2 regions of the Stenotrophomonas sp. 99219_Sma genome follow, and region 2 is predicted to be linked to the other one. Evidence: riboswitches for the same ligand, from Rfam matches in the RefSeq annotation. Region 2 holds a riboswitch; the other holds the start of a gene.

Region 1 (11,450 bases), 720 kb from region 2:
CCCGACGGTAGTGCCGGCCGCTGGCCGGCTGCTGCGCGGTCGGATCCCTTTCCGCAGGAAAGGGCTCTGACCCCGTCAACACCATCCACGCATGGCGTGGATCTACCGGTTCATCGGGCCACCCGCCGTTTCGACCAGGTGCGGCAGAAATCCTCCTTCCTCGCGGCATCAGCAATCTGCGCGGTACTCCAATGCCGGGTGATCCAGATTGTCAGTGCGGTACTGCTGAGATGCCAGCGCAGCATGTCGTGCCTTGGCTGCCGCATCAGGTGGCGGCGTGCAACCCAGAACGCTTCGCGCTCGACATCAGTCGCCTTCTTCAACGCTTCAGGATCGAAGAACCGCGTCGTGAAGCTCCAGGGATTCATCGGCTGGTATCCCGCCCGCGGTTCGCTGCTGCACGCGGCCACACCGCTGGGCGTGCGGTCGGCCAAGTTCGGCCGGCCTTCCACCAGCGCCAACCCGAGCAGGTACAGCAGGCCAGGCAGCAGCGCGATGCCGGCGACCAGCATGACGACGCAGATCCATGCTTTGCCGGCGGCACGCATCGCTCTACTGCGCCTTTGGTTTCGCGTACCACAGTGCGTTGACGATGACCCAGCGCTGGTCGAAGCGCCCCATGTGGAAGTAGTCGACGAACCACGGGGTTTCCAGTCGCACCGAGGCGGCGTTGCCGGTCACGTCCAGCACCGTGCAGCGGCGGTCCCATTGATCCTTCGGGGTCTTCAACGCGCCCTGCTTCGTCAGCGCCACCAGTTCTTCCTTCGACATGCGGCGCAGGCCCAGGCGTTCGTCGGGCGTATCGCCGAGGACCGCGCGCTTGGCCAGGTCCGGGTGCAGGGAGCGGGCGACGCGCTGCGGGTCGGCTTCCAGCTGGCCGTCGACGTAATCGTGGCAGGTGGCTTCAATGGCCTCGAGGGTGGCCGGATCGGCAGTGGGGCTCGTTGCTGCGGAAAGAGCGAACAGCAGGGCAATCGTGGACATCCGGGGCTCCAGCTCTGGGCGCGGGGTGATCATGGCATGGGCCAAGTGGCCCATCCACGCATGGCGTGGATCTACAGAAGCGTCTCGGCCGGTTCCTGCAGCCAGGCCAGCTTGCGTTCGCGCGGCTGCTGCTTGAGTTGCCACTCGGCCCGCGAGGCGGCAGCCCGGTCCGGGTACTCGCGTACGGCCAGCACGCGCAGCGGCGGCCGCGCCCGGGTGTAACGCGCGCCCTTGCCGGCCTGGTGGGCAGCGAAACGCGCATCCACGTCGGTGCTGATGCCGGCGTAATAGCTGCCATCGCGGCATTCGAGCAGGTACAGGAACCAGGGTCGGAGGGACGGGGCCATGCCCGGATTATGCCGTGCTGCACTGCAGCGGATATACTGGCGCCCGAATGCAGGAGAGAGGCGCCGCGCTGGCGCCCGCCGAAGGCGCAGGCTCCCATGATCGCTCAGGCCGGTGGGCTGGAATCCCACCAACCATGCATTCGACTCGCCGAGCTGGAGAGAGGTCACCGGGCATGCCCGGCACGATCCGCCGAAGGGGCACGCGGCCCATGCCGCTGAACTCTCAGGCAAAAGGACAGCGGGAGCGGCACCGGCCATCGTCATCCCGTCATTGCGCAGGCAGTGGCGATAGTGGCGCATGGCCGGCCCACCGCGCCCGGAGCCTGCCCCATGCTGTTGTCCATCATCTACCTGATCGCCATTTCCGCCGAAGCCATGACCGGCGCGCTGTCCGCCGGCCGCCGCCGCATGGACCTGTTCGGCGTGGTCATGATCGCCTGCGTCACCGCCCTCGGAGGCGGTTCGCTGCGCGACATCCTGCTCGGCCACTACCCGCTGGGCTGGGTGAAGCATCCCGAGTACCTGGGCTTCACCGTGTGCGCGGCGCTGATCGCCACCTGGGTGGCGCGCTGGATGCACCACTTCCGCCGCACCTTCCTGGTGCTCGATGGCCTGGGCCTGATCGCCTTCACCCTGATCGGCTGCTCGATCGCGCGCGAGGCCGGCCATGCCATGCCGATCGTGCTGATCGCCGGCATGCTGACCGGCGCCTTCGGCGGCGTGCTGCGCGACATTCTCTGCAACGAGGTGCCGCTGATCTTCCAGAAGGAGCTGTACGCGATCATCGCGCTGCTGACCGGCGCGGCCTACCTGTTGCTGCTGCACTGGGGCGTGGCCGACGCCACCGCGATCCTGTGCTGCCTCGGCGGCGGCTTCGCGCTGCGCCTGCTGGCGATCCACTACCGCTGGGAAATGCCGAAGTTCGTCTATCACGACGAAGTGCATTGATTGTTTGTCGGTAGTGTCGGCCGCTGGCCGGCAACACGGCACACGCCCGCAGATTCCGGCAGGTTGCCGGCCAGCGGCCGGCACTACCGAATGCGTTGCATGACCATGGTCATACGGCATTGGCCGGGGTGATTGGCTACCATTGTCACCCCGTCGCTGCCGCGACGGCATCCAGCCACGCCGCGCCCGCGGCCCCGCCAGACAACTCCCTCCCCGCTGCCCGTGGTGCCGTGAACGCGCCGACGGGCCCGCATGTCCCTGCGCGCGCAGGGCGCAGGATGCCCCATGTCTGTCGCCGAAAATTCCCGCTTCCGTCGTGCCCGCCTGTTGTGGGCGGTGCTGGCCATCGCCCTCGTCGCCGTTCTGGCGTGGTGGCTGTGGCCCCGGAACGGCGCCGGCAGCAGCGACGATGCGCCGGGCAAGACGGTGCCGGTACGCGTGGCACGCGCCAGCGCCGAGCCGCTGGTGCTGCGCCTGAAGGCGGTCGGTACGGTCACCCCGCTGCACAGCGTGGTGGTACGCAGCCGCGTGGATGGCGAACTGCTGCGGCTGCATTTCCAGGAAGGCCAGCAGGTGAAGGCCGGCGACCTGCTGGCGCAGATCGACCCGCGCCCGTATGAAGTGAAGCTGGCACAGGCGCAGGGTACCCAGCAGCAGAATCTGGCCGAGCTGGAAAACGCCGAGCGCCAGCTGCAGCGCTACCGCGAACTGCAGAAGCAGAACTACGTGTCCGGGCAGGAACTGAGCGACCAGCAGAGCAAGGTGCGCCAGCTGCAGGGCCGCCGCCTCAGCGATCAGGCGTCTGTTGATGAAGCGCGCCTGCAGCTGCAGTACACCCGCATCACCGCGCCGGTCAGTGGCCGCGTCGGGCTGCGCCGGTTGGACGTGGGCAACCTGGTGCGCGCCAGCGATGCCGAAGGCCTGGTGACGCTGGCGCAGACCGCGCCGATCAGCGTGCTGTTCACCGTGCCCGAACCCGAGCTGCCTGCGCTGCTCGATGCCGTGCAGGCGCAACCGGCACTGGCGGTGGAAACCTGGGACCGCGAAGAACGCCGGCAGCTGGCCCGCGGCTCGCTGTCCAGCGTCGACAACCGCATCGATACCACCACCGGCACGTTGAAACTGCGTGCGCACTTCGACAACCACGATCTGGCGCTGTTCCCCAACCAGTTCGTCAACGTCCGCCTGCAGCTGGGCGAGCAGCCCGCGCTGCTGATTCCCGATGCCGCCGTGCAGTTCGGCAGCCAGGGCAACTACGTGCATATCGTCGACAAGGACAGCAAGGCACAACGCCGCACCGTGGTGCTCGGTCCAGCCGATGATGGACGCGTGGCCGTGCGCTCCGGGCTGGCCGCAGGGGACAAGGTGGTGATTGAAGGCATCGACGGGCTGGAAGACGGCACGGCGGTGGAGATCATCACCGAGGAGGCCGCGACCAAGGCCGGCGCATGAACCTCTCGCGCCCGTTCATCCTGCGCCCGGTCGCAACGACTCTCCTGATGGTGGCGCTGCTGCTGTCCGGCGTGCTGGCCTATCGCCTGCTGCCGGTGGCCGCGCTGCCGCAGGTCGATTACCCGATCATCCAGATCACCACGCTGTATCCGGGGGCCAGCCCCGAACTGACCACACGCACCATCACCGCACCGCTGGAGCGCCAACTCGGGCAGATTCCCGGCCTGAAACAACTGTCGTCGACCAGTTCCGGTGGCGCCTCGGTCATTACCCTGCAGTTCGGGCTGGAGGTGTCGCTGGGTGTGGCCGAGCAGGACGTGCAGGCCGCCATCAACGCGGCGGGCAGCTTCCTGCCCGGGGACCTGCCTGTGCCGCCGGTGTACCGCAAGGTCAACCCGGCCGACACCCCCATCCTGACCTTGGCGGTGACCTCGCAAGGCCTGTCGCTGCCGCAGGTGCACGATCTGGTGGATACGCGCATCGCCCAGCGCCTGGCGCAGTTGCCCGGCGTCGGCCTGGTCAGCCTGGCCGGTGGCCAGCGCCCGGCGGTGCGCATCCAGGTCAATCCAGCGGCGCTGGCCGCCAACAACCTGGGCATGGACCACATCCGCACCGCCATCGCCGCCGCCAACGTCAACCTGCCCAAGGGCAGTTTCGATGGCCCGATCCGCGCGGTGATGCTCGATGCCAACGATCAGATGCGCAGCGTGGATGAGTACCGTGCCCTGGTACTGGCCTGGCGCGACGGCGCGCCGCTGCGGCTGGGCGATGTAGCCACCATTACCGATGGCGCCGAGAACCGCCAGTTGGCTGCGTGGAGCGGTACCACGCCGGCAGTGCTGGTGAACATCCAGCGCCAGCCCGGCGCCAACGTGATCGCCGTGGTCGAGCAGGTGCGTACGCTGCTGCCGCAGCTGCAGGCCACGCTGCCCGCCGGCGTGCAGATGAATGTACTGAGCGACCGTACCGAATCGATCCGCGCGTCGGTGCGCGGCGTGCAGAAAGAACCAGTACTGGCCATCGGCCTGGTAGTGCTGGTCACCTGGGTGTTCCTGCGCAATCTGCCGGCCACGCTCATTCCCAGCGTCGCGGTACCGCTGTCGCTCATCGGCACCTTTGCGGTGATGCTGCTGGCCGGCTACTCGCTCAACAACCTCACGCTGATGGCGCTGACCATCGCCACCGGCTTCGTGGTGGACGATGCCATCGTGATGCTGGAGAACATCGCCCGCCATCTGGAGGAAGGTGAAAGCCCCCGCGATGCAGCGCTGAAAGGCGCAGCCGAGATCGGCTTCACCCTGGTGTCGCTGACTGTTTCGCTGATCGCGGTGCTGATCCCGCTGCTGTTCATGGCCGGCCTGGTGGGTGCACTGTTCCATGAGTTCGCAGTGACACTGGCTGTAGCCATCGGCATTTCGCTGGTGGTCTCGCTGACGCTGACGCCGATGCTGTGCGCGCGGTTCCTGAAGCCGCACGCGAAGACTGCACATGCGCCCGATGTCTTCGACCGCGTCATCGGCCTCTACGACCGCCAGCTGCGCTGGGTGCTGCAGCGCCAGCCGCTGATGCTGCTGGCCACCGTTGCCACCCTCGCACTGACCGTGGCGCTGTACTTCGCCGTGCCCAAGGGCTTCTTCCCGGTGCAGGATGCCGGCCTGGTGCAGGGCATCAGCGAGGCACCACAGGCGATCTCGTTCCAGGCCATGCGCGAGCGCCAGCAGGCGCTGTCCACGGCCATCGAAGCAGACCCGGCGGTGGCCAGTGTGTCCTCCTACATCGGCGTGGACGGCAACAACGCCACGCTCAATACCGGCCGCCTGCTGATCGAGCTGAAACCGCACGGCGACCGCGATAGCGCCGCCGTAGTGATGGCGCGCCTGCAACAGCGCGTGTCGAAGATCCCCGGCATCACCCTGTACCTGCAGCCGGTACAGGAGCTGGGCATCGAAGACCGCATCAGCCGCACCCAGTACCAGTTCACCCTGACCACGCCGGATCTTGAAACACTGGAACGCTGGACCCCGAAGCTGCTGCAGGCGCTACGCCAGCAACCTGCACTGCGCGATGTCGCCAGCGATCTGCAGATGCAGGGCCGGCAGGCGCGCGTGGCGATCGACCGCGATGCGGCGGCGCGCCTGGGCGTAAGCGTGGAAGCAGTAGCCGATGCGCTGTACGACGCCTATGGGCAGCGCCAGATTTCGACCATCTTCACCCAGGCCAGCCAGTACCGGGTGGTGCTGGAGGCCGATCCTTCACGACAGCCCGGGCCGGAGGCGATCACGGGCCTGCGTGTGCGCAGCAGCAGTGGGCAGACCGTGCCGCTGGGTGCGGTGGCACGCGTGGATCTGGGCCCGACCGCCCTGCTGCGCAACCATGTCGGCCAGTTCCCGGCGGCCACGCTGTCGTTCAACCTTGCCCCGGGTGCTTCGCTGGGCGAAGCGGTGGAGGCTGTGCACGCCGCGCGCGCACAGGTGAACCTGCCGCAGAGCATCGAACTTCGCCTGCAGGGTGCCGCAGCGGCCTTCAGCAGCTCGCTGTCGTCCACACTGTGGCTGATCCTGGCCGCGGTGGTGGTGATGTACATCGTGCTGGGCGTGCTCTACGAGAGCTTCATCCACCCCATCACCATCCTCTCCACCCTGCCCTCGGCCACCGTCGGTGCGTTGGCGGCACTGTGGGTAAGCGGACGCAGCCTGGACCTGATCGCGGTGATCGGCATCGTGCTGCTGATCGGCCTGGTGAAGAAGAACGCGATCATGATGATCGACTTCGCGCTGGACGCGCAGCGCACACGCGGCATGTCACCGCGCGAGGCGATCCATCAGGCCGCGCTGCTGCGCTTCCGGCCGATCCTGATGACCACGCTGGCCGCGCTGTTCGGCGCAGTGCCGCTGATGCTGGCCAGCGGTTCCGGCGCCGAGCTGCGGCAGCCACTGGGCTGGGTGATGGTAGGGGGGCTGCTGGTCAGCCAGGTACTGACCCTGTTCACCACGCCGGTGATCTACCTGGCCTTTGATCGCCTGCAGCGTGGCCGTGCGACGTCCCCGGTGGCCGTTGACGAGGCGAGCGCGTGACCCCCATCGCGCGCCTGGCGCAGGCCTGCGTGCAGCGCCCGGTAGCGACGATCCTGCTGGCGGTGGCGCTGGTGCTGGCCGGCCTGCTGGCATTGCGCCTGTTGCCGGTGGCGCCGCTGCCACAGGTCGATTACCCGGCCATTGAAGTCAGTGCCAGCCTGCCCGGCGCCTCGCCCGAGTCGATGGCAGCCACCGTCGCCACGCCGCTGGAGCGCGCACTGGGCAGCCTGCCCGGCATCTCACGCATCGACTCGGCCAGCACCCAGGGCCAGACCCAGATCGAACTGAAGTTCGTACTCGGCCGCGACATCGATGAGGCAGCGCGTGAAGTGCAGGCCGCCATCAATCTTGCACGCGGGCAGTTGCCCAGTGGTATGCCCGGCATGCCGCAGTACCGCAAGGTCAATCCCTCACAGGCACCGATCCTGGCGCTGGCACTGACCTCGGACACGCGTTCGCCAGGCCAGCTGTATGACCTGGCCTCCACCGTGCTGGCGCAGAAGCTGTCGCAGGTACCGGGCGTGGGCGAAGTGCAGGTGGGCGGCAGCGCCTTGCCCGCCGTGCGTGTCTCGCTGGACCCGAATGCACTGAACCATGCAGGCCTGGCGCTGGAGGACGTGGCCCAGGCCATCGGCCGCGCCAACGCCATGCGCCCGCTGGGTGCCGTGGGCGATGACCGCCAGCAGTGGCAGCTGGAAGCGCCGCTGCAGCTGCGCCAGGCCGCGCAGTACCGCGAACTGGCTCTGAAGGTGAGCGACGACCGCACGCTGCGGCTGGGCGATGTCGCCGCCGTTGCCGATGGCGTGGAAGACCGTTACGCCAGCGGCTTCCACAACGAACGCCCCGCCGTGCTGCTGATCGTCAGCCGCCAACCCGGCGCCAACATCATCGCCACCGTTGATGCCATCCAGGCGCAGCTACCGCAACTGCATGCGCTGTTGCCCTCCGGCGTGGACATGCGGCTGGTGATGGACCGCTCGCCGGTGATCCGCGCCACCCTGCACGAAGCAGAGCTCACGCTGGTGCTGGCGATCGTGCTGGTGGTGCTGGTGGTGCTCGGCTTCCTCGGCCACTGGCGTGCAGCGCTGGTGCCCAGCGTGGCGATTCCGGTGGTGCTGTTCGGCACGCTGGCGCTGATCGCGCTGATGGGCTTCTCACTCAATACGCTTTCATTGATGGCGCTGATCGTCGCCGCCGTGCTGGTGGTGGACGATGCCATCGTGGTGCTGGAGAACATCGCCCGCCATCGCGAACTGGGCGCCGACCGCTGGCAGGCGGCAGTACGGGGTGCATCGGAAGTCGGTGCCACGCTGCTGTCGATGAACGTTGCACTGGCCGTGGTGTTCGTCTCCATCCTGTTCCTGGACGACTTCGTCGAACGCCTGTTCCGCGAATTCTCGTTGACCCTGGTGGCGGCCATGACGGTCTCCGTGCTGGTCGCGCTGAGCCTGGTGCCGATGCTGTGTGCACGATTGTTCGTGGATGCCGCGCAGCAACCCTCGCGCTGGCAGCGGGGCAGCAATGCGCTGTTCGAACGTGTGCGCAGCGCCTACCTGCGCACGCTTCAGGCCAGCCTGCGCCGGCTGCGCTGGCCGTTGCTGGCCTTCGTTGCAGTCATCGCGCTTAACACGTGGCTGTTCCAGCAGGTGCCCAAGGGCATCGTGCCCAAGCAGGACACCGCGCAGCTGCGCGGCTTCGCGCGCGGCGATGACGGCCTGTCCTTCCAGGCCATGCAACCGAAGATCGACGCGTACAGGAAGCTGTTGCTGTCCGATCCGGCCATCGAGGACATCATCGGCTACATCGGTGGCATCAACGGGGTCAACAACGCCTTCATCATGATCAAGATGAAGCCGCTGGCCGAGCGCAAGGTGTCCAGCCAACAGGTGATCGACCGCCTGCGCGCGCGGCTGCCCAAGCTGCCCGGCGGCAATCTCTATCTGTGGGTGGACCAGGACATCCGCCTGGAGGGCGCCGGCAGCAGCGGCAAGTACGAGTTCCAGCTGCTGTCGGCCGATACAGCACCACTGCGCGAATGGGCGCCGAAGGTGGCGGCCGCGCTGCGTGGCCTGCCCGAACTGGTGGACGTGGAAGCACAGGGTGAAGCGGGCATGCGCCAGGTGGTGCTGGATATCGACCGCGAAGCAGCCGCGCGCCACGGCGTCGACCTGCGCACGGTGGCCAACATGCTCAGCAACTCCTTCAGCCAGCGCCAGGTCGCCACGCTGTACGACAGCCTCAACCAGTACCGCGTGGTGATGGAGTTGGACCCGAAGCACACCCAGGACCCGGGCACGCTGTCACGCCTGCAGGTGATCGATGGCAACGGCCAGCGCATTCCGCTGTCGAGCATCGCCAGCTGGCGCTATGGCATGGCACCGGACCGGGTGTACCACAGCGAGCAGTTCGCCTCGATCTGGATCGAGTTCGCGCTGGCACCGGGGGTGGGCCTGGAACAGGCCACGCAGGCGATCGATGGTGCGATGGCGAAACTGATGCTGCCACGGTCGGTACAGGGAAAACTGTCCGGCGAAGCCGGCGGCCTGGAGCAGCTCCGTTCGCGCCAGTTGTGGCTGGTGCTGGGCGCCACGCTGGCGGTCTACCTGGTGCTGGGCATCCTCTACGAGAGCTTCCTGCAGCCACTGGTGATCCTGTCCACCCTGCCTTCGGCCGGTGTCGGTGCGCTGCTGGCGCTGTGGCTGTTCGGCAACGAACTGAACCTGATCGCCCTGCTCGGCCTGTTCCTGCTGGTGGGCGTGGTGATGAAGAACACCATCCTGCTGGTGGATTTCGCACTGGCCGGCGAGCGGCGCGGGCTGAGCGCGCAGGATTCAGTGATGGAAGCCGCGCGGTTGCGCCTGCGGCCGATCCTGATGACCTCGCTGGCGGCGCTGCTCGGCACGCTGCCGCTGATGCTGGCCAACGGCGAAGGCTGGGAGCTGCGGCAACCGCTGGGCATTGCGATTGTCGGCGGCTTGCTGGTCAGCCAGTGGCTGACGCTGTACACGACCCCGGCGATGTATCTGGCCTTGGCGAGGATTCGGGCGAAGCGGTGAATGTGGGGCGGGGAATTCATCCACGCGTGGCGTGGATCTACCGTCAATGCCGCACGACGAACCCGCCGGACCGGCCGCTGGATGGCGCCTGCAGCTCCTCGTTGAAGGCTGCCTTGATGGCCTCGACCACCACGTCACGGTCCATGCCCTCACTGGTCACCAGCGCGTCGGCGACGTGCTGGGCAACGTCGGCAAGAATTCGCCCCCAGGCACGTTCTTCGCGGATGTCGGGGCGATCCTCGTACAGCCCCACTTTCAATGATGCATGCAGCCCGCGCTCAGCGATCCACACGCGAATCATCTCGACCGAAGATTCGTCGCGTTGGGCAGCTTCAGGGATGATCAGTTCTTTCATGGCGGCAGCCGCAAGGAGAAGTGATCGCATTGTGGCCCACATCCATGCATGGCGTGGATCTACTGCGGACCTTGAGTAGAGTCCAAGGCGGATCATCGCACTGTGCGGACTGGACCACTTGGCGTGCCGGGTGCGACCCGACGGGCCCGCGACAAATGTGGCCTCCAGCGGGTCGTAGCCGTCATTGCCGGGGACGGCGAATCGTCCACGCATGGCGTGGATCTACTGCCACCCCGGCGATGTACCTGGCGCTGTCGCTCATGCGCAGCGCCAGGCGCATCGCCGGTGCAGATGGGCCGGTCTCCAACTCCGACCGGCCCTGATCGCGGCCGCACCCCCGCAGGCGCTGGCCGCCATCCACACACGTGCCGCACTCAGGCGGCTTCCATCAAGCTGCTTCGGACACCTTCACGTCGCGACGGGCGCGCACGGCCGCAGCCAGTCGCTCCAGCACCGTCACGGTGGTGTCCCAGTCGATGCAGCCATCGGTGATGCTCTGCCCATAGACCAGCGGCTGGCCTTCCACCAGCTCCTGGCGGCCACCGACCAGATGGCTCTCGATCATCACGCCAACGATGCGCTGTTCGCCGTCTTCCAGCTGAACGGCGATGTCCTCGATCACCTTCGGCTGGTTCTCCGGGTTCTTCAGGCTGTTGGCATGGCTGGCGTCGATCATCAGGCGCGTCGGCAGCTTGGCCTTGGCCAGCACCTGGCAGGCCTCGGCAACACTGCCTGCATCGTAGTTCGGCTGCTTGCCGCCGCGCAGGATCACATGGCAATCCGGGTTGCCGGTGGTCGATACGATGGCGGTGCCGCCCTGCTTGGTGACCGACAGGAAGTGATGCGGGTTGGACGCAGCACCCACCGCGTCAGCGGCGATCTTCACGTTGCCATCGGTGCCGTTCTTGAAGCCGACCGGGCACGACAGCCCCGAGGCCAGCTCGCGATGCACCTGGCTTTCGGTGGTGCGTGCGCCGATCGCACCCCATGCCACCAGGTCGGCGATGTACTGCGGCGAGATCACGTCGAGGAATTCGACACCGGCCGGCAGGCCGAGCTTGTTGATGTCGCGCAGCAGGCCGCGGGCGATGCGCAGGCCCTTGTCGATCTTGAAGCTGCCGTCCAGGTCCGGGTCGTTGATCAGGCCCTTCCAGCCCACCGTGGTGCGCGGCTTCTCGAAGTACACGCGCATGACGATTTCAAGTTCTCCGGCCAGCGCGTCACGCAGCGGCTT
Region 2 (11,450 bases):
CGCTACCTGCGCAGGGAGGGCAGGATCACGCCACGCTAGCCCAACGGCTGTGGTCGCAGCTGCCCGGCCATTCCTTCATCCTGCTTGCCGAGTCCTTCTCGGGCCCGTTGGCAGTTGAACTGGCCACGCGACACCCTACCGGGCTGCGCGGACTGGTGCTTGCCTCGACCTTTGCGCGTCGGCCGGTGCCATTGCCGGCAGCCAGCGCAGCCCTGCTGTCGCCGGCTTGGCCTCTGCCTCCCGTGGCGTTGCTGGCGCGCCTGCTGCTGGGGCGGTGGCGCACCCGCGAGCACATGTCGATGCTGCGCGATGCGTTGGTCCAGGTTCCGGCGATCACGTTGCGGCAACGCGCCGCAGCGACCCTGCGGGTCGACGTACGCGCATTGCTGTCGGCAATCGAAGTGCCGACGCTGTGCCTGCACGCGTGCCATGACCGCCTGCTGTGGCCGCCCAGCGTGGCAGAGCTGCAGGCCCTTTTGCCGGATGCTCGTCATGTTTCGCTGGAAGGGCCGCATCTGCTACTCCAGGCGCGCGCCGACGCAGCTGCAGCCGAAGTTGCCGCGTGGATGAGGACGCTGTCGCCATGATCGAAGGGCTCAGCCGCGCGCGCGGGTACGTGCTGCCTTCTTCGCTGCCACCCTGCGCACGGTTTTCTTTGCCGCACGGGTCTTCGCTGCCTTCTTCGCGGCAGCACTACGCGAGGCGGGAGTGCTGGCCTTCTTGGCCACCGTCTTCTTTGTCGTCTTCTTTGTCGCCTTCTTTGTGGCTGTCTTGCGAGCCGGTGCCTTCTTAGCCGCCGCCTTCTTCGCAGGTGCCTTCTTCGCTGCCGTCTTGGGTGTGGCCTTCTTTGTAGCGGACTTCCTGGCAGGCGCCTTCTTGGCAGCGGTCTTGCGGGTCGCCTTCTTCGTACCCTTGCGTGCGCTGCCGCTACGCTTGCCGCCGCCATCCTGCTTGTTCACGGTAGCCCAGGCAATACGCTCGGCCGTGCCTTCGCCAGCACCGCGCTCGCGCTCGCTTTCCTCGATGTGCTCGGCCTGGCGCTTCTGTTTGTCGGTATATGCGGATTTGTCACCACGGGGCATGACGGTTCTCCTGTCGTTGTAGTCAGGCCAGCAGGCGCAGCTTGGGTTCACGCGCCCATTGGCGGGTGGCGGCGACCGCCAGGAAGGCCTTGGCATCTTCCGCTTCGACGATGCCGGCATCGTTGCCGACCCTTGCTGCCTTCAGCAGCGCATGGCCGCCGGCATCGCTGGCAATGGCCTTCAGGTGCGCCCACGCCTGGCTGACGAATTCGATGGCTGCACTCTCTTTCGACAAAGCCTTCGCGGCTTCCGGGCTGAGCACTACGGCCACCGCATCGAACACGGCCGAGGGGGTGCCCGCCAGCTGCCCATCCGCCGCCTGCAAGGCGCCGTCGCTGAGCGTGGCGCCACCCACTTTGGGGGCGACCAGCTTCACGTCTGCACCTGCTTTCCTGGCTGCTTTGCTCAGGCTGGCAATGATGCGAGCGTCGGAGCCTTCATCGAACAGGATGCCGATGCAGCGACCCTGCAGGGTAGGCTTGTTGCGCCCGATCACGCGTACCTCGGGAGCGGGGGGCATGTCCCGCACCGGGGTGGCAGTCGGCGCGGGGGCGGGGAGTGCAGGCAACGCCAACCCGTCAGCCACGCGCTGTGCCAGTGAGTCGTCGATATTGCGCAGGTGGCTGAGGGTACGCACCCGCACCTTCAGCGTTTCCACCTTGGACAACTCGAACACCAGCGCTGATGCCAGATGGGCCTGTTCCGGCTTTTCAAGGCTACGGAAGAACATGCGGGCCTGGCTGTAGTGGTCGGCAAAGCTCTCCGCGCGGATGCGGCCCTTGCGGCCATCGTCCGTGCTGGCGTGACTGCGGAATCCGCTTGAGGCCTCGCGCGGTGTGTCTTCCTGCAGCGAGCTGGGATCGTAGGCCACCCGGCCCTTGGGAACCTGCATCTGCATGTGGCCGTCGCGCTGATGATTGGCAAACGGGCACTTCGGAGCATTCACCGGGATCTGGTGGAAGTTGGGGCCGCCCAGGCGCAGCAGCTGGGTGTCCAGATAGGAGAACAGGCGCCCCTGCAGCAGCGGGTCGTTGCTGAAGTCAATGCCGGGCGGCACGTTGGCCGGGCAGAACGCCACCTGCTCGGTCTCGGCGAAGAAGTTGTCCGGCCAGCGGTCCAGCACCATGCGGCCGATGACCTGCAACGGCACCAGTGATTCGGGAATGATCTTGGTCGGGTCCAGATGATCGAACGGGAATGCGTCGGCCTCTTCTTCCGTAAACAGCTGCACTGCCAGCTCCCATTCCGGGAAGTCACCGCGCTGGATGGCCTCGAACAGGTCACGGCGATGGAAGTCATTGTCGGCCGACTGCAGCTTCAGCGCTTCGTCCCAGACCGTTGACTGGATGCCCAGCTTCGGCCGCCAGTGGAACTTGACGAAGGTCGACTCACCTGCCTCGTTCAGCAGGCGGAAGCTGTGCACGCCGAAGCCTTCGATCATGCGCAGCGAACGCGGAATGGCACGGTCGCTCATTGCCCACATGATCATGTGCATCGACTCGGGCATGAGCGAGATGAAATCCCAGAAGGTGTCGTGGGCCGTGGCCGCCTGCGGGAAGGCACGGTCCGGTTCCATCTTCACCGCGTGCACCAGGTCCGGGAATTTCATGGCGTCCTGGATGAAGAACACCGGGATGTTGTTGCCGACCAGGTCCCAGTTGCCCTCCTTGGTATAGAACTTGACCGCGAAGCCGCGCACGTCGCGCGGGGTGTCCACCGAGCCTGCGCCACCGGCTACCGTCGAGAAGCGGGTGAACACGGGTGTCTTCACGCCTACCTCGGTCAGGACGCGCGCGCGGGTATGCGCTTTCAGCGATCGGGTCAGTTCGAAGTAGCCATGTGCTGCGCTGCCACGTGCGTGCACGATGCGCTCGGGAATGCGTTCGTGATCGAAGTGGGTGATCTTCTCGCGCAGGATGAAGTCCTCCAGCAGCGTGGGCCCCCGAGCTCCCTGCCGCAGGGAGTTCTGGTTGTCCGCCACCGGGATGCCCTGATCGGTGGTCATCACCGGATGGCTGCTCCCGGCCTGCTGGTGCAGTTCATCACCGTTGCCCCGGTGTTGGTTTTCAGCGTGGGTGGTTGCGCGCTTGCCGGTCGGCTTGCTGGCGGCCATTGACGTTGGCTCCGGAGGATCTGAAAGAGAACCACGACACTGGAACCGAGCCCGTTAAACCGAGGTCCGGCAAAGGTGAACGTACAGGCAAAAGCAGGCTCGGGTATGCTTGCCCCATGCGAGTCGAGCCCGCCGACATCGAAGCCCTGTTCGACGCCATCCCGGATGTGCTGTTCTTCATCAAGGACCTTCAGGGGCGTTACACCCACGTCAACCAGACCATGCTGCGGCGGCTGGGCCTGCGCGCGCGCAAGGACGTGATCGGGCGTACCGCTGCTGAAATCTACCCGACCGGCCTCAGTGCGGACTACGTCGACCAGGACGCCCGCGTGCTGTCCGGTGAGGTGATCGAGAACCTGATGGAGCTGCACCTGTTCGCCAACCGCGAACCGGGCTGGTGCCTGACCTGCAAGCGCCCGCTGGTGGTCGATGGGGCCATCGAGGGCCTGATCGGCATATCCCGCGACCTCGGCCAGAAGGACAGCCTGGGCACCCAATACGAGCAGCTGCGGCTGGCCCTGGCCCACCTCAATGCGCACTACGCCGAGAACGTGCGCATGCAGACCCTGCTGGACATCACCGGCTTCTCGCTGTCCAAGCTGGAGCGCAGCTTCCGCAAGGTGTTCCAGATGACCCCGCAGCAGGTGCTGACCCGGCTGCGGATCCAGATGGCCATGCACCTGCTGCACGGTGACGACAGCATCGCCTGCATCGGCCAGGCCTGCGGTTTCAGCGACCAGAGCGCCTTTACCCGCAAGTTCAAGGCTGAAACCGGTTTCTCGCCGCGCGCCTACCGGGCCCGTATTGGTGGCAACGTCGGCGAGCCGGCGCTGGCCTGAGCCGCCTGCTGCGCTGTGCCTATCCCCGTGGGCACGGGACAGGGTAAGGTGTCGCCCCTGTAGCCGCCGCCAGCCCTGCCGATGCCCAACTCGATTCCGACCGCTTCGCCGTCCCGCCTCGGGCACTCGCTCAAGCCCCGCCAGCTGATCATGATGGGCCTGGGCAGCGCCATCGGCGCCGGCCTGTTCCTCGGCTCGGGCGTGGGTGTACAGGCGGCCGGCCCGGCGGTTCTGGTGTCGTATCTGGTCGCTGGTGCGCTGGTGATCATCGTGATGAACGCACTGGGCGAGATGGCGGCGGCCAAGCCGACCAGTGGCGCGTTCTCGGTCTATGCCGCTGATGCCATGGGAGCCACCGCCGGCGCCACCGTGGGCTGGCTGTGGTGGGTGCAGCTGGTGATCGTGATCGCCGCCGAGGCGGTAGGCGCGGCCGGGCTTCTTGCCACGGTCTGGCCGGCGATACCGGTACCGATGGCGGCGCTGGCCTTCATGCTGTTCTTCACCGCGATCAATCTGCTCGGGGTGAAGAACTTCGGCGAGTTCGAATTCTGGTTCGCCATCCTCAAGGTGGCGGCGATCCTGGCCTTCATCGCCATCGGTGTGGCGCTGCTGATGGGCTGGCTGCCGCAGGTCACCTCGCCGGGCTTGAGCAACTTCACCGAGCATGGCGGCTTCGCGCCGAAGGGGCTGGCCGGCATCGGCGCGGCGCTGCTGGTTGTCGTTTTTGCCTTTGGCGGCACCGAGATCGTAGCCGTCGCTGCGGCCGAAACCGAAGATCCCGAGCGCAGCATTGCCCGTGCCATCCGCACCGTGGCCTGGCGCATCCTGGTGTTCTACATCGGCTCGCTGAGCGTGATCATCGCCGTGGTGCCGTGGACCAGCGAGGCGCTGAAGTCGCCGTTCGCTGCGGTGCTGGATATTGCCCGCATCCCGGGCGCGGGTACGGCCATCACCCTGATCGCGGTGATCGCGCTGCTGTCGGCGCTCAATGCCAACCTCTACGGTGCCTCGCGCATGATGTATTCGCTGGCGCAGCGCCGCGAAGCCCCGGCCGTGCTCGGCTGGACCGACCCGCGCCAGGTGCCGGTGATCGCCGTGCTGGCCAGCGTGCTGTTCGGCTTTGCCGCCACGGTGATGGAACTGCTGTTCCCGGACCGGGTACTGCCGGTGCTGCTGAACATCGTCGGTTCCACCTGCCTGCTGGTGTGGACGCTGTCGCTGGTTTCGCAGCTGGTGCTGCGCCGCCGGGCCGACCGCCTCGGCACCCGCCTGCCGTTCCGCATGGCCGGATTCCCGTGGCTGACCGTCTGTGCGCTGGCGATCCTGGCACTGATCTTCGGCCTGCTGCTGAGTGAGTCGCACACCCGCCTGCAGTTCCTGTCGATGGTGGCGTTGACCGCCACGATCGCCACCAGCAGCGCCATCGCACGGCGCATGCGCGAGGCGTGATTGAAGCTGCCGGCCAGCGGCCGGCACTACCACGGGGGCTGCACATCCGCCGTGCCATCCTGATCGTGTGGGCCGTCCGCGGCCCGTCGACCAGGAGTACCGCATGCTGCGCAGCCGCCCCTTCCTGATGTTCACCGGCCAGGCTGAGGCCGCCCTGGCCCTGTACGCCGAAGCCTTTGCCGACTTCCACCTGCTGGCCCTGCAACGGCACCCCGAGGGAGCCGGCGCCGGCGTGCCCGGGCAGGTGCGCCAGGCCATCTTCCTGCTCGGCGGCACCCATTACCTGTGCTTTGACAGCCTGGATGTGCACGATTTCACATTCTCGCCGTCGATCTCGCTGTTCGTGGAGTGCTCCGGCGCCGAGCAGTTCGAACGTGCCGCACGCGTGCTGGGTGAGGGCGGCCATTGGTTGATGCCGGTAGGCGACTATGACTTCAGCAACCGCTACGGCTGGGTGCAGGACCGCTTCGGCGTGTCGTGGCAGTTGAGCCTGGGGCAGATGCCGGATCCGTGATCGGATGTTTGTGGGTGTGGACCTTGGTCCACACGCGCTTATGAAAACGGCCCGCTTGCGCGGGCCGTTCTGTTTACCGATGCAGCGAGGAATCACGCCTCGACTTCATCGTCCTTGTAGGCATCGACCGGGATGCAGGCGCACATCACGTTCTTGTCGCCGTACACGTTGTCGACACGGGCCACCGGCGGCCAGTACTTGCTCTGCTTCAGGCTGGCCAGCGGGAACGCAGCCAGTTCACGCGGGTAGGCGTGGGTCCATTCGCTGGCGGTCACGGCGGTCGCGGTATGCGGCGCGTTCTTCAGCGGGTTGTCCTCGCGGTCCAGGCGGCCGTCTTCGATCGCGGTGATCTCCTCGCGGATCTGGATCATCGCGTCGATGAAGCGATCCAGCTCGTGCAGCGACTCGCTCTCGGTCGGCTCGACCATCAGCGTGCCGGCCACCGGGAAGCTCAGGGTCGGGGCGTGGAAGCCGAAGTCGATCAGGCGCTTGGCCACGTCCTCGGCGCCGATGCCGCTGGTCTTCTCCAGCGGGCGTACGTCCAGGATGCACTCGTGTGCCACCAGGCCGTTGCGGCCGGTGTAGAGGGTCTTGAAGTGCGGGGCCAGGCGCTTGGCGATGTAGTTGGCGTTGAGCTGCGCGACCTGGGTGGCCTTGCGCAGGCCGTCGCGGCCCATCATCGCGATGTACATCCAGCTGATCGGCAGGATCGAGGCGCTGCCGAAGCTGGCGGCGCTGACCATGCCGACCGGGCCGTTGTCACCCAGCTTGCCTGGCAGGAACGGCGCCAGGTGCTCCTTGACCGCGCACGGGCCGACGCCCGGGCCGCCACCACCGTGCGGGATGCAGAAGGTCTTGTGCAGGTTCAGGTGCGAAACATCCGAACCCCACTTGCCCGGCTTGGCCACGCCGACCAGGGCGTTCATGTTGGCACCGTCGGTGTACACCTGGCCGCCGTGCTTGTGGATGATCTCGCAGATCTCCACCACCTCTTCCTCGAACACGCCGTGCGTGGACGGGTAGGTCATCATGATCGCGGCCAGGCGGTCGCTGTACTTCTCGGCGTTGAGGCGGATGTCCTCGACGTCGACGTTGCCGTTGGCATCGGTTTTGGTCACCACCACCTTCATGCCGCACATCTGTGCCGAGGCCGGGTTGGTGCCGTGCGCCGAGTCCGGAATCAGGCAGATATCGCGATGTTCCTCACCGCGCGAGCGGTGGTAGGCGCGGATCGCCAGCAGGCCGGCGTACTCGCCCTGCGCGCCGGAGTTCGGCTGCAGGCTGACCGCGTCGTAACCGGTGCATTCCACCAGCATCGCTTCCAGCGTGTCGATCAGTTCCTTGTAGCCCAGCGCCTGGTCGGCCGGCACCAGCGGGTGGATCTGCGAGAACTCCGGCCAGGTCACCGGAATCATCTCGGCGGTGGCGTTGAGCTTCATGGTGCACGAGCCCAGCGGGATCATCGTGCGGTCCATTGCCAGGTCCTTGTCGGCCAGCGAACGCAGGTAGCGCAGCAGCTCGTGCTCGCTATGGTGGGTGTTGAACACCGGGTGGGTCAGGAACGCGGACTGGCGCAGCAGGCCGGCCGGCAGCGCATCGGCAGTGCTGGCATCCAGTGCGTCGACGTCCAGCGAGGCACCGAACACGGCAGCCACGGCGACGATGTCGGCGCGGGTAGTGGTTTCGTCCAGGCTGATGCCGACCGAGTCGCTGTCGATCGCGCGCAGGTTGTAGCCGGCGGCGCGGGCCTTGGCGTGGATCTCATCGGCGTGCACGCCGGTGACATGCAGGGTGTCGAAGAAGTCGCCACCGACCTGCACGCCTGCATTGCGCAGCGCTGCGGCCAGGATCGAGGCCAGGCGATGGGTGCGGCGGGCAATGCGGGTCAGGCCTTCCGGGCCGTGGTAGACGGCGTACATCGACGCCATCACCGCCAGCAGCACCTGTGCAGTACAGATGTTGGAGGTGGCCTTCTCGCGGCGGATGTGCTGCTCGCGGGTCTGCAGGGTCAGGCGGTAGGCCGGGTTGCCCTGCGCGTCGATCGAGACGCCGATCAGGCGGCCCGGCATCGAGCGCTTGTAGGCGTCACGGCACGCCATGAAGGCGGCGTGCGGGCCACCGAAGCCGAACGGCACGCCGAAACGCTGGCTGTTGCCGACCACGATGTCCGCGCCCCATTCGCCCGGGGCGGCCAGCAGGGTCAGGGCCAGCAGGTCGGTGGCCACGGCCACCAGGCCGCCGCGTGCGTGCACGGCATCGACCAGCGCCTTGTAGTCGCCGACCTGGCCGAAGGTATCCGGATACTGCAGCAGCAGGCCGAAGGCTTCCGCTTCCAGCGCTTCGGCCGGGGTGCCCACGCGCAGCACGATGCCCATGGGCTCGGCGCGGGTGCGCAGCAGTTCCAGCGTCTGCGGGTGCACGGCGTCGTGCACGAAGAAGGTGTCCGACTTCGACTTGGCCGAACGCTTGGCCAGGGTCATCGCTTCGGCGGCGGCAGTGGCTTCGTCCAGCAGCGAGGCGTTGGCGATTTCCATGCCGGTGAGGTCGGCGCACAGGGTCTGGAAGTTGATCAGCGCTTCCATGCGGCCCTGCGAGATTTCCGCTTGGTACGGGGTGTAGGCGGTGTACCAGGCCGGGTTTTCCAGGATGTTGCGCAGGATCACGTTCGGCGTGTGGGTACCGTAGTAGCCCTGGCCGATGAAGCTGCGCAGCACGGTGTTCTTGTCGGCGATCGCACGGATCTTCGCCAGTGCCTGCACTTCGGTCATCGACTCCGGCAGCGCCAGCGGCGCCGGCGACTTGATCTTGGCCGGTACGATGGCATCGGTCATGCCATCCAGCGACGCGTGGCCGACGACATCGAGCATCTGCGCGATCTCGGCGTCGTTGGGGCCGATGTGGCGCTCGACGAACGCATTGTGGTGCTCGAGCTCACGCAGGGAAGGGGTGTTCTGGGACATGGCGAAGGATCCGTCAGGAAAGGGCACACGCACGGGCACAAGCCGCCGGTCGGCGGTCTGCGGGGCGCCCCTCTGTCCTTTTGCCTGAGAGTTTAAAAGCGCGGCGGACCGCAGCTTCGTGCCCCTTCGGCGCCGGATCGAACCGGTCTCTCCAGAGTTCTGTTACGGGTGGTATCGGGCCTGAGCGATTACGGGCGTTGCGCCTTCGGCAGCGGTGTTCCGCTTCTCCCACCGTGTTGCCCGCTGATTATAGCCCGTTGCGGGCCCGCCGGCCGCCTCCAGACATGGCCGCCGCGCCTGAATGGCCGATGGCCATGTCGTGCGTTTTGTGCACCGCTGCATGGCATCGGGCGCAATCCCCACCTATGATGGGCGGATACCCGAATTCATCTGGCGCCGTCCCTGCAGAAGGGGACCGGCGCCCGCCGTGCGTGCCGCGCATGGCCCTGCCGGACGCCTTCCCCATGACCGCCGCTGTTGCTCCCTCCACCCGCCGCATGGCCCTGCTGCTCGCCGGTCTGGCCATGTTCGGTCCGTTCTCGATCGACACCATCTTCCCGGCGTTCCCGCAGCTGGCCCAGCGCTTGGCGGTGGACGAAGTGGCGGTGCAGCAGACCATCAGCGTGTACCTGCTGTTCTACGGCCTGATGAGCCTGGCGCACGGCCCGCTGTCCGATGCCTGGGGCCGCAAGTGGGTGATCCTCGGTGGCCTGGTGGTGTTCGTCGGCGCTTCGGTTGGCTGCGCGCTGTCCACCGACCTGACCACGCTGCTGGCGTTCCGTGCGCTGCAGGGCCTGTCGGCGGGTGTCGGCATGATCGTCGGCCGCGCGGTGATCCGCGACCTGTACCACGGCCACGACGCGCAGCGGCTGATGAGCCAGGTGTCGATGCTGTTCGGTATCGCCCCGGCCATCGCGCCGATCATCGGTGGCTGGATCCTGCTCAGTGGCGCCGGCTGGCCGCTGATCTTCTGGTTCCTGGTGGTGTTCGGGCTGGTCCTGCTGGCGGCCACTGCGCGCTACCTGCCGGAGACCCATCCGGTCGAAGCACGCGTGCCGTTGTCGCCGCGCACGTTGATGCGTGACTACGTACGCATCGGCTTCAATCCGCGCTTCCTGCGCCTGGCGCTGGCCGGCAGCATCGGTTTCGGTGGCATCTTCCTGTACATCTCCTCGGCGCCGGTGTTCGTGATGCAGCACCTGCACCTGGGCGAGGGCGGCTTTGCGTGGCTGTTCATTCCCACCATCGGTGGCATGACCACCGGCTCGTTCCTGTCCGGGCGCATGGCTGGGCACACTACGCCCACCCGCCAGGTGTCCATTGGGTTCGGCCTGTGCGCGTTGTCGGTGCTGCTGAACGTCGGCTACGTGGCGCTGTCGCCGCAGTTCGTGCTGCCGTGGGCAGTGCTGCCGATCTTCCTGGGCGGCATGGGCATGGCGCTGATCTTCCCGATCCTGGCGCTGGCGGTGCTGGACATGTACCCGCACCAGCGCGGCCTGGCCTCGTCGCTGCAGGCCTTCGTGCAGCTGATGATCAGCACCGTGGTGGCCGGCGTGGTATCGCCGCTGCTCAGCGCCAGCCCGCTGCACCTGGCCCTGGGCCAGGCCGCGTTCTTCGGCGCCGGCTTCGTGTTCTGGTACTGGGAACACCAGCGCGAGCGCGCGGCGCAGGCAGCCTGCACGGGCCATTGAGCAGCGCGCAGGGGTAGGGCGGACGGGGATGCCGGCACATCCTTGCAGCCGCGGACAACCGGACTAGGCTGGGCATTCCAGCCAGCCGGTGCGTGGATGCACGACAGCCAGCCAATCCGATGTCGTTGCATGAGGTTCCCCCATGGCTGCGCAGCAGACCTACCGCCTGTTCGAGGTGGCGCTGAAGGAGCGCCGCGTTCTTTCCCCTTCCCTGGACCGCATGGTGTTCACCGGTGCCGACGTGGCGCGGATGAAAACCGAAGGCCCGGATCAGCGCATCAAGGTGTTCTTCCCCTTGCCCGGCCAGGAGGTGCCGCAGGTCCCCAGCGGTGACGACTGGTACCCACGCTATCGGGCCCTGCCGGACGATCAGCGCCCGCCGATGCGCACCTACACCATCCGCCAGTTGCGTGCGGAGCAGGGCGAGGTCGACGTCGATTTCGTCATCCACGGGGTGACCGGACCCGCTTCGCGCTGGGCCATGCATGCACGGCCGGGCGATCGCGTGGTGCTGCTGGCCCCGGACGCCGACTGCGCCGAGAGCAGCGAAGGCTGGGAGTGGAAGCCACCGGTCGGTGTCGGCCAGGTGCTGCTGGTGGCCGATGAAACCGCGTTGCCTGCGGTAGCCGGCATCCTCGAGGAACTGGCTGCCATGGTGGATCCGCCGCGCGCGCTGGCCCTGCTGGAAGTGGCGCAGGCCGGTGATGCGGTTCCCCTGAAGGCGCCGGCCACGGCCGAGCTGGTGTGGTTGCCGCGTGGGCAGGCCGCCTATGGCCAGCCGCTGCTGCAGGCGGTCCAGGAA

Evidence for each region. Region 2 has a riboswitch for glycine ahead of gcvP (aminomethyl-transferring glycine dehydrogenase). Riboswitches for the same ligand answer to the same signal wherever they lie in the genome.
Region 1: it holds a riboswitch for glycine, as region 2 does, so the genes downstream of both, ACZK13_RS18790 (trimeric intracellular cation channel family protein) here and gcvP (aminomethyl-transferring glycine dehydrogenase) in region 2, are expected to answer to the same signal.

The regions. Positions count from the first base shown of each region.
Region 1 covers NZ_CM151117.1:4,121,389-4,132,838, forward strand. The annotation lists gene ACZK13_RS18770 (NAD(P)/FAD-dependent oxidoreductase) at 1-11, shown strand, start outside; gene ACZK13_RS18775 (hypothetical protein) at 111-548, opposite strand; gene ACZK13_RS18780 (nuclear transport factor 2 family protein) at 553-984, opposite strand; gene ACZK13_RS18785 (GIY-YIG nuclease family protein) at 1,056-1,331, opposite strand; glycine riboswitch at 1,372-1,461, shown strand; glycine riboswitch at 1,475-1,580, shown strand; gene ACZK13_RS18790 (trimeric intracellular cation channel family protein) at 1,662-2,279, shown strand; gene ACZK13_RS18795 (MdtA/MuxA family multidrug efflux RND transporter periplasmic adaptor subunit) at 2,565-3,731, shown strand; gene ACZK13_RS18800 (multidrug efflux RND transporter permease subunit) at 3,728-6,805, shown strand; gene ACZK13_RS18805 (efflux RND transporter permease subunit) at 6,802-9,861, shown strand; gene ACZK13_RS18810 (DUF5076 domain-containing protein) at 9,905-10,216, opposite strand; gene ACZK13_RS18815 (3-deoxy-7-phosphoheptulonate synthase) at 10,605-11,450, opposite strand, start outside.
Region 2 covers NZ_CM151117.1:3,404,489-3,415,938, reverse strand. The annotation lists gene ACZK13_RS15715 (alpha/beta fold hydrolase) at 1-587, shown strand, start outside; gene ACZK13_RS15710 (hypothetical protein) at 597-1,082, opposite strand; partial or broken gene ACZK13_RS15705 (catalase) at 1,105-3,138, opposite strand; gene ACZK13_RS15700 (AraC family transcriptional regulator) at 3,312-4,034, shown strand; gene ACZK13_RS15695 (amino acid permease) at 4,116-5,483, shown strand; gene ACZK13_RS15690 (VOC family protein) at 5,587-5,997, shown strand; gene gcvP (aminomethyl-transferring glycine dehydrogenase) at 6,090-8,957, opposite strand; glycine riboswitch at 9,020-9,122, opposite strand; gene ACZK13_RS15680 (multidrug effflux MFS transporter) at 9,422-10,648, shown strand; gene ACZK13_RS15675 (siderophore-interacting protein) at 10,791-11,450, shown strand, end outside.